DNA from 2 places in the Desulfosporosinus burensis genome. Region 2 is predicted to be linked to the other one. Evidence: a T-box and tRNA genes for the amino acid it is inferred to sense, from the RefSeq annotation. Region 2 holds a T-box; the other holds one or more tRNA genes.

Region 1 (7,220 bases), on a different contig from region 2:
ACGGAGAGAGAAGAGCAGGAACGCCTTTCACCTTATGCAGCAAAGAGCTGGGAGGCTAAGCGTGAGCGTTTAGAAGAAGAGTGTCCAATACGCACGAAATTTCAACGGGATCGTGATCGAATATTGCACAGCAAACCGTTTCGTCGGCTTAAACATAAGACTCAGGTATACATTGCTCCTTCAGGAGACCATTACCGCACGCGGATGACGCATAGCTTGGAAGTCTCCCAGATATGTCGAACAATTGCTCGGGGGCTTCAACTTAATGAAGATCTCATTGAGGCGATTGCTTTAGGGCATGATGTGGGCCATACTCCCTTCGGACATGTCGGAGAGGAGGCCCTAAGGCGCATTATTAGTCACTTCGAGCATAATGAACAGTCGATTCGGATTTTAAAGGTCTTAGCGTGCGAGGGACAGGGTTTAAACCTGACAGAGCCTGTTCTGGACGGAATTTTACATCATACCGGAGAAGGAGTGCCAAAAACCCTTGAAGGGCAGGTTGTAAAGACTGGGGACCGAATAGCCTATCTTTGTCATGACTACGATGATGCTTTGCGGGCTGGTTTGCTGATTCCGAGTGATTTGCCAGCGGCCGTTCAAGGAATGCTAGGCGTGAGACCGAGTGATATGATTACGACGATGGTGGTTGACATGATTGAGACATCCCGTGGATTAGATCACATTAAGCAGTCAGTAGAGGTATATAGTGCGATGCAGGAATTTCGTCAGTTTATGTTTGCAAGGGTATATAATAGCTCGACTTTACGTGATGAACGGCGCAAAGGACAATACATTGTCCAGGCACTTTTTGAATATTATCGTCAGGATATATCGAAATTACCCGAGCATTTTTTGGTTTGGGCAAGTGGGAATGAAACCCAAGCAGTTATTGATTATATCTCGGGACTCACGGATAATTATGCCATCGATTTATTCCAAAGTTTATTTATTCCTCGAAAGTAAGAGAATAAGAGGTAACTATTGATTACATCCTCAGCGTATGAACTATTAAAATTCCTAAGAGCCTTCCATTTCATGTAATGAAGTGAGAAGGCTCTTTAGGAATTAAAAAGACGCAAATCGATAGAAGATGCCGATAAAAAGTATAAGTTATGGACAATAGAAGTAAACTAAGGCTTGGCGGAAGCTCTAGTTTACGCTGATACTTAGTCCTTCTTTAAAATAAAGCTCTCATTTCGCTTAATAGGTTCGCTGGTGTCTATATGACCTAGAATTCCAGGATGCTTTTGGCCATCAATTAGAAATTGAACACTGTGAATGTTAGGGAGAGTCGTCAGCGTGTTAACGATACTATACAACGTCATTTGTTCGCCGGCGGAACCGCCACCAAAGTTTTTTTGGAATTCTTGAGAGAGATCAATCGCTGCAATACCATCGGTACTTATTGACGCGTTGAGAAGAATAGTACCCTCAGGGAGTGGTTTTTCCAACCCGGAAGGGGGAACTGCTAGTTCTTTGAAAATTGCTTTGATTACTTCCCGATTAGTTACTTCAACCGTGCGATTCGCTGCTATCAAACCTGTGGCCTGCAGATTTGGATAATATAGGGTTAATTTAAGAGATTGCTGAGTGGATTCAGAGGGTGTTACCACTGGAGGAGTTGGTGCAGGTGTAGTTGTAGTTGTGTTATCGGGTGATTTGATTGTTTGTGTTCGGGTTGAATTACAGCCAATCAAAAAGGCTCCAGTAAGTAACAGACAGATTGATAAAATCAGCAAAATTAAAGATCGTTTATTCATAAAATATCCACCTTCCTCATAAAGTTCTTTATTTGCACTCTTCAGAACCTGAGTTGGATTTTTGATTAGATCTATACTATCATGCTTTTCAAGTATGGAAAAGGGTGGCTCGGGGACCACAATTTGCCCTAAGTAGATCAATGGTAAAAGTAAGAATAAATAATTGTCGAAGTAAGCAGGTATTCTTTTTGAAAAAGGAGAATTAGGTATACTTAGTTAGTGCTCCATGCTCCTAATAAAATCTGACAACTTGAATTAAAGAACTAAAAAGAGGATTTTGTGAATTCTCGGCGAAGAATTGTATAAGACATGGGTTGACAAACTATATTAATTGTGGCTGAGAATTGAAAGGCGAGAAATGTGAACAATCGGCTTCATGAAGAGTTTATACCGGAAGAGATAATCGAGGAAGTGCGATTGCGCACAGATATCATTGAGGTAATATCTGAATATGTCAGTCTCCAGCGCAAGGGGAACAACTATTGGGGACTTTGTCCGTTTCACTCGGAAAAGACACCAAGTTTTTCAGTGTCCGCCGAGAAACAAATGTTTTATTGTTTTGGGTGTAACTCTGGAGGAAATGCTTTTTCATTTGTTATGAAGAAGGAAAACTGGTCTTTTGTGGAAAGTGTTCAGAATTTGGCCAACCGATATGGCGTAGCACTTCCTGAAAAATCACTCTCTCCGCATGAACGAGAAGAAAATCGACTTCGTCGAAGGTGGGAAGAAATTCATGAATGGGCTACCAGTTATTATCAGGACATTTTAGTAAGGCTGCCTGAGGGAGAACCCGGACGAGTTTACTTTGCTAAACGTGAGGTCGATCTGGATACGATCAACCGCTTTCGTCTTGGTTATGCTCCGGAACGCTGGGACGGCTTACTATCTTACATGCAGGAACGTGGGGTTCAGCCACATGAATTGGTAGGAGCAGGGCTGGCCTTAGAAAAAGTGACATCTGGTAAAGTAAGCCGGTACTATGATCGTTTCCGCAATCGCGTACTCTTTAGTATTCTTGATCGGCGCTACCATACTATTGCCTTCGGGGGGCGGGTTCTGGATGATTCACTGCCTAAGTATCTGAATTCTCCTGAGAGCACGTTCTATAATAAGGGCCATCATCTCTATGGGATGCATCGTGCGCACCAAGGAATTCGTGAAGAAGGTTACGCTCTATTAGTTGAGGGTTATATGGATGTCATTGCGCTGCAAAATGCTGGGTTCCCGAATACTGTGGCCTCCTTAGGTACTGCGTTAACACGGAATCAGGCGACTCTATTAAAGCGGTATGCACAACGCGTTGTTCTTCTCTATGATTCGGATGAGGCAGGTGTTCAAGCTGCTTTGAGAGGGGGAGAAATCCTCTGTGATGTCGGGATCCGAGTGGATGTCTTAACCTTGAGTGGAGCAAAAGATCCGGACGAATTTTTAAAGAGCTATGGCTTGGAAGAGTTTAAACGATCATTAAGCCGGGCGTTAACTTATGTAGAATTCAAATATCGGACATTTGTCAAGAACAAGCTTCCACAGACTATTCCTGAAAAAGCTGAAATAGTGATGAAATTAGCTCCAGACATTCTGAGAGTGAACAGTCCGGTTGAACGAGAAGGATATGAACGCTTTTTAAGTCTGGAACTTGGCCTTACTTTGGAAGCTGTGCAGCGTGAGATTGTAAGTCAGGAACCGAAAAAAGCTAAAAAGGAGCGAGAACACGAATATTCTCAACAAAAACAGGTTAGTTCTGGGAAAAATAGAGATAATATTAAGGGTACCATTATAGGTAAGGGTATTATCGAACAGCCCCAACCGACAGTCTATTTAGGGGGTTATCGCGCAGAGCGAATGCTTTTACGATTGCTATTAGAAAATAAGGCTCATTTGCCGAGAATTAAGGAAAGACTAGGAGAATCCTTTTGGAAACTTCCGGCACACCAGCAAATTTTTAAGTATCTCAACCAGGATGGCGTATTGCCCGCGCATAGCGACGAAACGGTTCAAAGCTGTTTGGCTAGCCTGCTCTTGGAAGAGTTAGATATATCTCAAACTGAGCGGCTTTTAGAGGATTGCATAAAGGGCATTCTTTCAACGCAAGTAGAGGAAAGAGTGGAAGATCTTCAAGCGCGCATGGCAACTTTAGAAAAATCCGGTGACATGGCAGGGGCTATGGCTCTGTTGAAAGAGATAGGAGAGCGGTTGAAACGTGGCGAATAGTAAGGTCGTAGGCACCCAAAAGAATGATCCGAAGAAAGGTGGGGGACAGGTGAACGATGAACAAAAAATGGACAACGTCCAAGCCCTCATTCAGAAAGGCAAAAAGAAGGGTTCCATAACCTATCGAGAGATTATGGATGCTCTCCAAGGGATTGAGCTTTCTGCGGATCAGATAGATGATATCTATCAACAACTTGGTCGGATGGGAATAGATGTGGTGCCAGAGCCTGGAGAAGTTGAACTCGAAATCATGAAAAAGGGCAAAGATGACGATGACGATGACATCGTAGAGGATCCTGAGGATGAGGTCGAAGAAGAAGCTGAAGTGGATCTTTCCGTTCCTGAAGGAGTGGGAATTGATGATCCAGTTCGCATGTACCTCAAAGAAATTGGACGAGTTCCTCTACTTTCAGCGGATGAAGAAATCGAACTGGCAAAGCGGATGGAGGAAGGCGACGAGGAGGCAAAGCGGCGACTAGCCGAAGCCAATTTGCGTCTAGTGGTCAGTATTGCCAAACGGTATGTAGGACGAGGTATGCTTTTCCTAGATTTAATTCAAGAAGGTAATCTGGGGCTGATTAAGGCTGTCGAGAAGTTTGATTATATCAAAGGGTTTAAGTTTAGTACGTATGCTACCTGGTGGATCCGCCAAGCGATTACTCGTGCCATAGCCGACCAGGCCCGGACGATCCGGATTCCTGTGCATATGGTAGAAACCATAAACAAATTGATCCGAGTTTCGAGGCAACTCTTGCAGGAATTGGGAAGAGAACCAGCTCCTGAAGAAATCGCTAAAGTGATGGATATTCCCGTTGAACGAGTACGGGAAATTATGAAAATTGCCCAAGAACCCGTTTCTTTAGAGACCCCGATCGGGGAAGAAGAAGACTCTCATCTGGGAGATTTTATCCCTGATGATGATGCACCAGCACCGGCGGAAGCTGCGTCGTTCATTCTTTTAAAAGAGCAATTGGAAGAAGTTCTGGAAACATTAACCCCTCGTGAGGAAAAAGTTCTCAGATTGCGCTTTGGACTTGATGACGGTCGGACGAGGACATTGGAAGAAGTGGGACAGGAATTCGGTGTCACCCGTGAACGAATTCGTCAGATTGAGGCTAAGGCTTTGCGGAAATTGCGCCATCCAAGTCGCAGTAAAAAGCTTAAGGATTATTTAGAATAAATGACAGTGAACTTGTTCGGAGGCCCGTTCCAACAGGAACGCTTCGAGGCGAAGGGCGGACTCTACCTCACCTAGAACCCCCCAAAAATATACAATGGGGGGTCCTGAAAAAGTGGATTGATTCCAGAGGATAAAATTTCTAATAAAGATAATCACAAAAAGACTTGACTACAGCGAATGAATTACGTATAATAACCCGTGCAAGAGATTCCTCGATAGCTCAATGGTGGAGCAACCGGCTGTTAACCGGTAGGTTGTAGGTTCGAGTCCTACTCGGGGAGCCATTAGTTTTGTAGCATACTACGGGCCCATAGCTCAGCGGTAGAGCCCCCCGCTCATAACGGGTTGGTCCTAGGTTCGAATCCTAGTGGGCCCACCATTTCGAAGTTCGAGGCGCGATGTTCGAAGTTCGAAATGGTGGAAGAGACAAATCGATGTTCGAGGTGCGGTGTTCGTAGTTCGAACCCAAAAAGACAACGAAATATTGAATTCGTTGTTCAAACGGTTATTGAACAACGAATAACAAATATCGAATTAGGGCGATTAGCTCAGCGGTAGAGCGCATCCTTCACACGGATGAGGCCACTGGTTCGAGACCAGTATCGCCCACCAGTGATAGCAAGGTTTTCAGCCTTCTACATAAATTAGAAACTTATTGTACAGTTACTTGTACAGTTACGACATCAATTTGCGTATAACTACCTAGCACTTTTCCTTTTTGGGGGGAGGTGCTTTCTTTGTTGTTGTCCTTTAATAAGTAATTTTGCTCTTGGCCTCGGTCTGTAATCTAGGCATGACATGAGTGGTAATCTTAAATCGTACCAGTTGTCGCAAACAATAGGCTGAAATTGATGTTCGAGTTCAATTTGTGGTCTTTTCTATAACTCACCTTGGTCTGTGCGGGGATGTTTATTTTCAAATTAGGTCAGATATGAGGACCAATGTCCTATTCCAAGACTTCAAGTTAATGATATTATTAAGCATGACTTATATCAAAAATAGATTAAGTATCTTATAGCAAAATTATTAACACTTTACTTAGCTCTCCTCCTTTTTCTATACCCCTCCTAGTGAGGGGATTTTTATTTATATTTTATGACCCATAAAATTTCTATTGCATTCACAGGGCAAAATGTGGTAGTATGCTAGTACAGAAATAATGAAACAATGTTTTACTATATGAAACGTATAACGTTAATCAGTCAACCAGATCCAATCATTTGAATAATCGTTTATATCCTCCAACAATAATTAAGAGACAGTCAGCTAACCTTTATTGTGTAATGAACTAGAGGTAGAGAAAACTTTACCGTAACTGTGAAACGTAGTTTCACTATATAGAACGAAAGCATTTTCAGTCGTTTTTGTTACGGTTTCTATTTAATAAAGTTAACCTAAAAAAACGCAAGAGAAGTAAAGGAGGAAGATTGGTATGGCACTTTGGGGAGTCGAAAAGGTAGAGGAACAGGGTTGGGGAGAAGTAAAAGCTGAAACAAAGAGAATGACAGGAGCCCAATTTATCGTGACATTTTTGGCTCGTAAGGGAGTGACTCAGATTTATGGTATTCCAGGGGCTGCCATTCTGCCTTTTTACGACGAGGTATTTGAGCGCGAAGATATGCGCTCGATTAATGTTCGCCATGAGCAAACAGCAATTTTTATGGCAGACGGTTATGCCAGATCGACGGGTAAAGTGGGGGTTTGCGCAGCTACCTCTGGTCCAGGCGCAACCAATTTTCTGACGGGACTCTATAGCGCCTATGGAGATTCTATTCCATTACTAGCTATCACGGGCCAAGTTCCTACCGACTTACTGGGAACCGATGCTTTTCAAGAAGCGCCGATTGTGGAAATGGCTACACCAGTCACTAAGGCAGCGTACTTGGTTAAGAAGACGTCTGAGTTGCCTAAGGTGATGCAAGAGGCTTGGAAATTGGCGACGCAGGGTAGAAAAGGCCCGGTCTTAATCGATCTTCCTATTGACGTCCAAAAAGGAATTATAATAATTAATGTCGAAGATTATTTGAATGAAGAGATCGTTAGTCCCATAACGGAAGTAACACATA
Region 2 (7,220 bases):
ATTTTCCAAGAGCCCTCCAGTCCCCTGCTCGCGGTGAATCGGGACGGGTGATAATGATTTCATCCGCCAAAGGCACGAGCATATCCACGACCTTTTCCCGTTCCTTATCCGCCAGCATCCCCAAACAAAGTATGAGCTTGTTACGTTTATAGAGTGGGAGTGCCTGAGCTAATGCCTTAGCTCCATCGACATTATGCGCTCCATCCAATAGGATCTTAGGGTTCAGGGAAAGTAGTTCTAAACGCCCGAACCACTCTACGTCACGCAATCCAGCATAGATCGCTTCTCTAGGTATTCTCACATCATATTGACTTTGCAACACTTCACAGACGGTGATTGCTGTTGCTGCGTTGCGGAGTTGGTGGAGTCCCATTAAATGTAGGCGCAACTTCAAGTAGGTTGAGTGTAAGCCTATGAGGTCAAATTCCTGTTCCAGTTCTCCACTCCATTTGCTTTCCCAGCGGACATCTTCCCCCACTAACCACAAGGGAACACCCATAGCCTTAGCTTGTTCACGCAATACTTCGATCACGTCTAAGTTTTCAGAGGCTGTCACTACCACTGACTGGGGTTTAATAATACCTGCTTTTACCTTGGCGATGGAAACTACATCAGAACCTAAATAGTCCATGTGATCCATTCCAACATTAGTGATGACCGAAACTAGAGGGCTAACCACATTGGTCGAATCGATGGCTCCACCTAACCCCACTTCTATAACAGCATAATCGACGCTTTCCTCCGCGAAATAGAGGAACGCGAGCGCAGTGCTTACCTCAAACTCGGTCGGATGCTCATAACCTTCCGCAACCATAGCTTCTAAATGTGGGCGCACGCGCGTAATCACCTGGATGACCTTTTCTTTGGGGATCATTTGCCCGTTGATGACCATTCGTTCCCGATAATCGTGCATATGAGGCGAGGTAAAGACTCCGACCTTGTACCCCGCTTCCCGTAAGATACGAGCAATCATGACCGTTGTCGAACCCTTGCCGTTCGTACCTCCTACATGGACTACGCGCAGAACTCTTTCCGGATTTCCCAATCGTTTAAGAAGTTCTTGAATACGCCCCAGCCCAAAATTTATTCCGAACGTCGTCAGGTTAGCGAGGTATTGTAAGCTCTCAGAATATTCCTTTTCAAGATCCTTTTCGGACATTCCCTTTCCTCCTGCCGATTTACGTATACATGTTCATGATTCAAAAACCAAGACTCAAGACTTAAAAATCTAGGACAAGATTCAAGAACCAAGGACAAGAATCAGTGTCACAAGCTACAAGTCTAGTGTAGTTCAATTTCAAGGCGGTAAACTGCATGACCATCCTTCAAATACCTTACTTTAACTCTTTTAAGCGTTCTTCTAAAGCCACTTTGCGGGCTAAGAGGCCTTCTAGTCTCTCTCTCTCTTTGGCCACGACTGCTGCAGGTGCTTTGTTGGTGAATCCCGGATTATTTAGTTTTAGGTCTAGACTTTGAATATCTAGGCTGGCTGCAATAATTTCTTTTTCGATCCGAGTTATTTCTTTATCAAAATCCATCAATCCTTTTAAGGGCAGATAAATCTCTACACCCTCAAGAACGGCACTGGCTGCTTGAGCAGGCTTCTCTGCCAACCTTTCAAAGATGTCTACGCTCGCCCCTCCAGCCAATTTCAGGATATCTGGCTTCCCGTTTTCGAGCACCTTACGTTGAACTCCATCTGGGGCAAGGATCAGGATTTCGACCTTTTGTCCAGGTGAAACTTTCATCTCGGCGCGAATATTGCGGATTGCTTTGATGGTATCCATGAGCAGAGTCATATTACTCTCGGCTTCAGCGTCCTTATACTGTGGTACTTGTGGCCAGGACTGCACCATGATGCTACCCTCCCCCTCTTTCGGGAGGTTCTGCCAGATCTCTTCCGTGAGAAACGGCATGTAGGGATGCAACAGCCGCAGGGTTCCTTCGAGGACTTCAAGCAGGACGGATTGGGCAGTATGCCGAGCTACAGCATCTTCTTTGTTGTAAAGGCGTGGCTTAGTCAGCTCAATATACCAATCACAGAACTCACTCCAGATAAACTCAAAGAGTAATCGTCCACCTTCTCCGAGATCAAAGTTTTCTAGAGCTTCTGTCCCCTTCTCTACGATAGAGGCATAGCGGGAGAGGATCCAGCGATCCACTAGCGTTAGTTCTCCACGAGGACCTGGCTCGTAGTCTTCTAAATTCATGATTACATACCTTGAAGCGTTCCAAATCTTATTGGAGAAATTCCGGGTTGCTTCTAGCCGTTCAGGATGAAAACGGAGATCATTGCCTGGGGTATTCCCTGTGATTAACATAAAGCGCAAGGTGTCTGCTCCGTACTGCTCAATCACTTCGATCGGGTCCACACCGTTGCCCAATGATTTACTCATTTTTCGCCCTTGGGCATCCAAGACCAGCCCGTGAATCATGACTTTCGGGAAGGGCACTTCCTTCATAGACTCCAAGGACATAAATATCATGCGGGCAACCCAAAAGAAAATGATATCCCTGCCGGTCACTAAGACGGAGGTCGGGTAAAACTGTTTCAACTCAGCTGTTTTCTCCGGCCAACCCAAGGTGGAAAAAGGCCAAAGACCCGAGGAAAACCAGGTATCTAAAACATCGGGATCTTGCTTCAGGTTCTTTACTCCACAGCTCGGGCAGCTCAACGGATCCTCGCCGGCACAGATCTCCTTACCGCAGGCTTCGCAATACCAAACCGGAATGCGGTGTCCCCACCATAGTTGACGAGAAATACACCAATCCCGGATATTTTCCATCCAACCCAGATAAATCTTGTCAAATCGATCCGGTACAAATTCTAAACGTCCATCCCGAACAACATCTATGGCAGGCTCGGCAAGAGGGGCCATTTTTACGAACCACTGTCGACTCACCATCGGCTCGATCACGCTGGAGCAACGATAGCATTCCCCTACCGCATGGGCATGAGCATCGATTTTGACGAGAGCCCCTGCCGCTTTTAAATCTTCCACGACCGCTTTACGCGCTTCGAAACGATCCATCCCTTGATAGCGACCCGCATTTTCATTCATCTTGGCTTCTTTATCTAAGACCATGATCTGAGGCAATTGATGACGAAGCCCCATTTCAAAGTCATTCGGGTCGTGGGCGGGAGTGATCTTAACAGCACCCGTCCCGAATTCTCGATCGACATAGTCATCCGCTATAATAGGGATTTCCCGATCCATCAGAGGCAGAATCAAGGTTTTGCCTATTAAATGCGCATATCGCTTGTCCTCAGGATGAACCGCCACGGCAGTATCTCCGAGCATAGTTTCCGGTCGAGTCGTTGCCACAACCAGCGCTTCTTGACTGTCTTTGACTGGGTATCTTAGGTGATAAAGATTCCCGTCTCGATCATGGTGCTCTACTTCAATATCCGAAATCGTGGTATGGCATTTCGGACACCAGTTGATAATATAATTTCCGCGATAAATCAGACCTTTTTGATAGAGGTCAACGAAGGCTTCCCGAACTGCCTTAGAACACCCTTCATCCATGGTAAAGCGCTCACGTTCCCAATCACAAGAAGCACCCAGTCTGCGCAACTGCTGAGTAATTCGCCCACCGTATTGCCGTTTCCACTCCCAAACCCGTTCTAAGAACTTCTCTCTCCCCAGTTCCTGTCGACTTGTCCCTTCCTCAGCCAACTGCGCCTCTACTTTAGCTTGAGTCGCAATTCCGGCATGATCCGTTCCAGGTACCCAGAGCGTATTGTAGCCCTGCATCCGCTTAAAGCGCGTTAAGATATCTTGAATTGTACTGTCCATGGCATGCCCAAGATGAAGGGCCCCTGTCACGTTGGGCGGCGGCATCACAATACTAAACGCTGGTTTATCCTTTTGCACCTCTTGATGAAAAAAGCCATTTTCCTCCCAATACTGATACCATTTCCCCTCAACTAAGCTCGAATCGTAAGTTTTAGCCATTTCGATGGTTTCTGTTTTATCCGATATTTCTTCCATTATATTTCGTAACTCCTTCCATCTATAACAAACTATTTAACGGGACTTGTCCATGGATGGACTGATGTCGCGGTGCCATGGATGGCAAGGAGCGACGCACATGCAGAAAGCCCAGAAGTTTTGCGGTTTAGCCTGAGCGACAAGCGAATAGCAATGGATCACGATAGTCTCCAGTACGATAGTCTCCAGTGGAGAGTATCGCCGAAAGCGCATGGCCCTTAACGAATACTATGGCGCTGAAGGATAGAGTATCGCCGAAGCCGCGATCCCAAAAGGAATACCTACCGGCGTAGGATGTGCGAGTGGGCTAAGACACTTCCTCCCAATCAAAAAAAGCCTTTAATCCTGGTAAAGGACGAAAAGCTTCCGTGGTACCACCTTTATTCTGAGCGACACAGGGTCTCCTCAGCACTTATCATGCGCTAACGGGGATTTTCCGTCAGAGAGTACTTTATTCCCCCCTGCCCCTCCTGTACGACCTTAGCGCTCTCCGAAAAGGCCTCCCAGCTTAAGCCTTTCTCTCTGAACGGTTTATCACGCTATTCCTTACATTCTTAGGGTTTATCTCGAAATATTCATTTTTTATATTATACTCGGCATGATAAATATTGTCAAAATCTTAAAGCTTTCGAACTTATTATTTCTTCTCTACATACTCAAATTGGCCTAAGCAGTTCCAATAGCCATATTTTCCCACGCCAGTCCAAAGGCTATACGCTGACACAGCACAACATACATCAAGAGCCCTACCATGGTAACTATGAACTACCATGCCAGTAAGCGAGAGTAGAACGGAAGTCTATGTACCTAAGAACCCGCCGACTTTAGTCACGCGGAGTATCAGTCTTGCCGAGTATCTGCACGTCTTACGCCGGTTACTTTAGCGGTCCATTCATCCACTGCGACAAGATCGTTAGGACCAAGCTCCGACAAAGCAGTTTTCCCTAAGGCGCGTATTCCCTCTTCCATTTCTAAGACCATTGATTTTAAGACATTGGCTACACTTTTACTGGCCAAAGAAATATCCAGTCGTTGTTTATAGGGGGAATCGTAATACACCAATTGGGTTAACGGTTCCCAGGGGAGAATTTTATGGATTTGGTTATGGATTAATCCGAACAGAGGAACAGTTCCTAGATAGATCGCATCTGCCCCCAACGCTATAGCTTTTAAACATTGCCCTGGTGTAGCATATCCTCCCCCGACCACCAAGCTCACTTCTTTACGGGCTCCCTGTTCGCGCAAAAAACGTTCTGCGCGCACTAAGGCTAAGAGACTTGGGATTCCCAAATCATCGCAGATCAGGGGTGTTGCCCCAGACGAACCACCTTGACACCCATCGAGCACAATGACATCAAAGTCAGCCTCCAAACAAACGGCTAAGTCCCGCTCTAAACCGCCTGTGGCCATAATTTTGATAGCAATAGGCTTCCCAGCTGCTTCGGAACGCAAATCCGCAACATACTTTGGCCAATCCCAAGGAGAATTAATTCCTGGGATGACTGCAGTTGACACGACGGATTCCACAGGGGATATGCCCATGAGTTTTTGTGCTTTTCCCTTTATAGAATTAGGTTCATGTGCTCGGGAACCTACACTTGACCCTTGTCCCATCTGTACTTCCAGCATATCCGCAGCAGCAATCCCTTGAGGACTATGCCCCCAAGTGCTCCGACTAATTTGCCAGATGAATTTGTCGGCTTCATCCCGTTCGCTTTGAAGAAAGGGACCCTCACCAGAATTGGTAGCGGTTCCGAGTTGTTTTGCTGCCCTAGCTAAGGCACGTTTAGCTTCTTCGCTCAGCCCGACCCCATACCCCATGCCCGAGATCATTAACGGAATATCGATCTGGAGAGGCTTTTCTGCCTTCGACCCGAGGGTTACCTTCATGTCTATCGGAATGCTGGCATCTTTAGGAAGACGCGCCATTTGAGCAGCGACGAACATTAGGGTATCATAATGGGGCAGTGGTTTTGGGGAGCCTAGAGGGCGATGGATTTGTTTCCCTTCTTCAGCACGTAAACTGATTTCTAGAATAGTTTGGAGTGAAGTACGACGTACAGCACTCCACAATTCCGCCAGGTTTTCATGATACTTATCTTTAAGAAGCCTTTCAATCACTAAACCAAAAAGCCGTTGTACGATTGTTCGGAACAAACGTTTACCGACAAGATAAAATACCAACAAAAGTATGATTCCTGCAATGAGTGTCCCCAAAACAGAAAGCGCAACTATGAGTAGGGCGGTCGTAAACAACAAGATAATCCCCCATCTTCGACTTACGCATTTTTCAATGCACAATCTTAATAGGCGTAGTCTACGCTGCTTAGCCAATAATATACAAAAAAAAGACGTGCTCATTGAAGGTTTTAAAATGAGGTTCCTCTTCTTTATATATTCAAGGATCAAATTAGAGTAAGTTCATCTAACGAAGGTGGTGGTATACTCCATCTCGCGGCGCGATATATTCATCAGTTGCTTTGCGCCTTCGCTATAAGGCTCGCTGGAAACCAATACCGAAAGCTCGATGTTCAACTTCTTAAGTTGAACGAGTTCGCTTGAGGCTAAGATTACTTGGAATGTTTATTACTTATATCTTCCTTTTTTGTTATAAAAAAGCGGAATGCCTTGAAAAGGATTCTTGACAGCACCGAGAAAATTCAGCTAATGGTTACCGATGTAAATGCAGCTGAAGCTGCACTATAAGCACTACGCTAGCCGTGCGCGCAATATGGGGGTACTTGACTTGCTTGCAAGTCAAAGTACCTCCCCTTCTTCCTTTAAAAACATCACTCTTACACACAAAATTTCACCTATATTTCACCTAGGCCTGACCCCATCCCCCCCTCTGTCACACAATTCCACCCTTCAGACGGCGCACATGAAATATGCCGTCCCCCAGACGTTCCATTCCCCGTCTGTTCTCCGTTCTCCGACCCAAGCCAAGGACGCAGTGTGACACGAGGGCGACGTCTTTGCGAAAGCAGAAAAGCAAACTTCCGTGTAAGCGACCCCAGATACGGGGCTGAGCACAGGACGTGCGAAGCCGCCAACTGAGCCAGGGATGGCGAATTTGGCGGGGACCCCGCTCCTCATATAGGAGCTTACACGGTTAGTTTGCTCTGCGTCGCAAGCACCGAGCGCTGTGTCACACAAGTCCTCCCCATTTTCCTCGGAAAACTATCTCTGCCATCGCCTTCCTAGGACGCGGGCGTCGTTCCTCAG

The links. A T-box is a leader RNA that pairs with one kind of tRNA and senses whether it is charged. The one in region 2 lies ahead of ACYQ3Q_RS22365 (valine--tRNA ligase), so its partner is inferred to be a tRNA-Val.
Region 1: it encodes a tRNA-Val, which carries the amino acid that the T-box ahead of ACYQ3Q_RS22365 (valine--tRNA ligase) is inferred to sense. The anticodon was not compared.

What each region holds. Positions count from the first base shown of each region.
Region 1 is NZ_BAAHYN010000003.1:250,658-257,877, reverse strand. Features, by position in the region: gene ACYQ3Q_RS06560 (deoxyguanosinetriphosphate triphosphohydrolase) at 1-966, shown strand, start outside; gene ACYQ3Q_RS06555 (GerMN domain-containing protein) at 1,170-1,763, opposite strand; gene dnaG (DNA primase) at 2,124-3,974, shown strand; gene rpoD (RNA polymerase sigma factor RpoD) at 3,964-5,154, shown strand; tRNA gene ACYQ3Q_RS06540 (tRNA-Asn) at 5,364-5,438, shown strand; tRNA gene ACYQ3Q_RS06535 (tRNA-Ile) at 5,459-5,533, shown strand; tRNA gene ACYQ3Q_RS06530 (tRNA-Val) at 5,692-5,766, shown strand; gene ilvB (biosynthetic-type acetolactate synthase large subunit) at 6,587-7,220, shown strand, end outside.
Region 2 is NZ_BAAHYN010000014.1:82,680-89,899, reverse strand. Features, by position in the region: gene ACYQ3Q_RS22370 (bifunctional folylpolyglutamate synthase/dihydrofolate synthase) at 1-1,159, opposite strand, end outside; gene ACYQ3Q_RS22365 (valine--tRNA ligase) at 1,335-3,995, opposite strand; T-box leader at 4,344-4,560, opposite strand; gene ACYQ3Q_RS22360 (FMN-binding glutamate synthase family protein) at 4,836-6,230, opposite strand; gene ACYQ3Q_RS22355 (hypothetical protein) at 6,864-7,151, opposite strand; gene ACYQ3Q_RS22350 (nitroreductase family protein) at 7,144-7,220, opposite strand, start outside.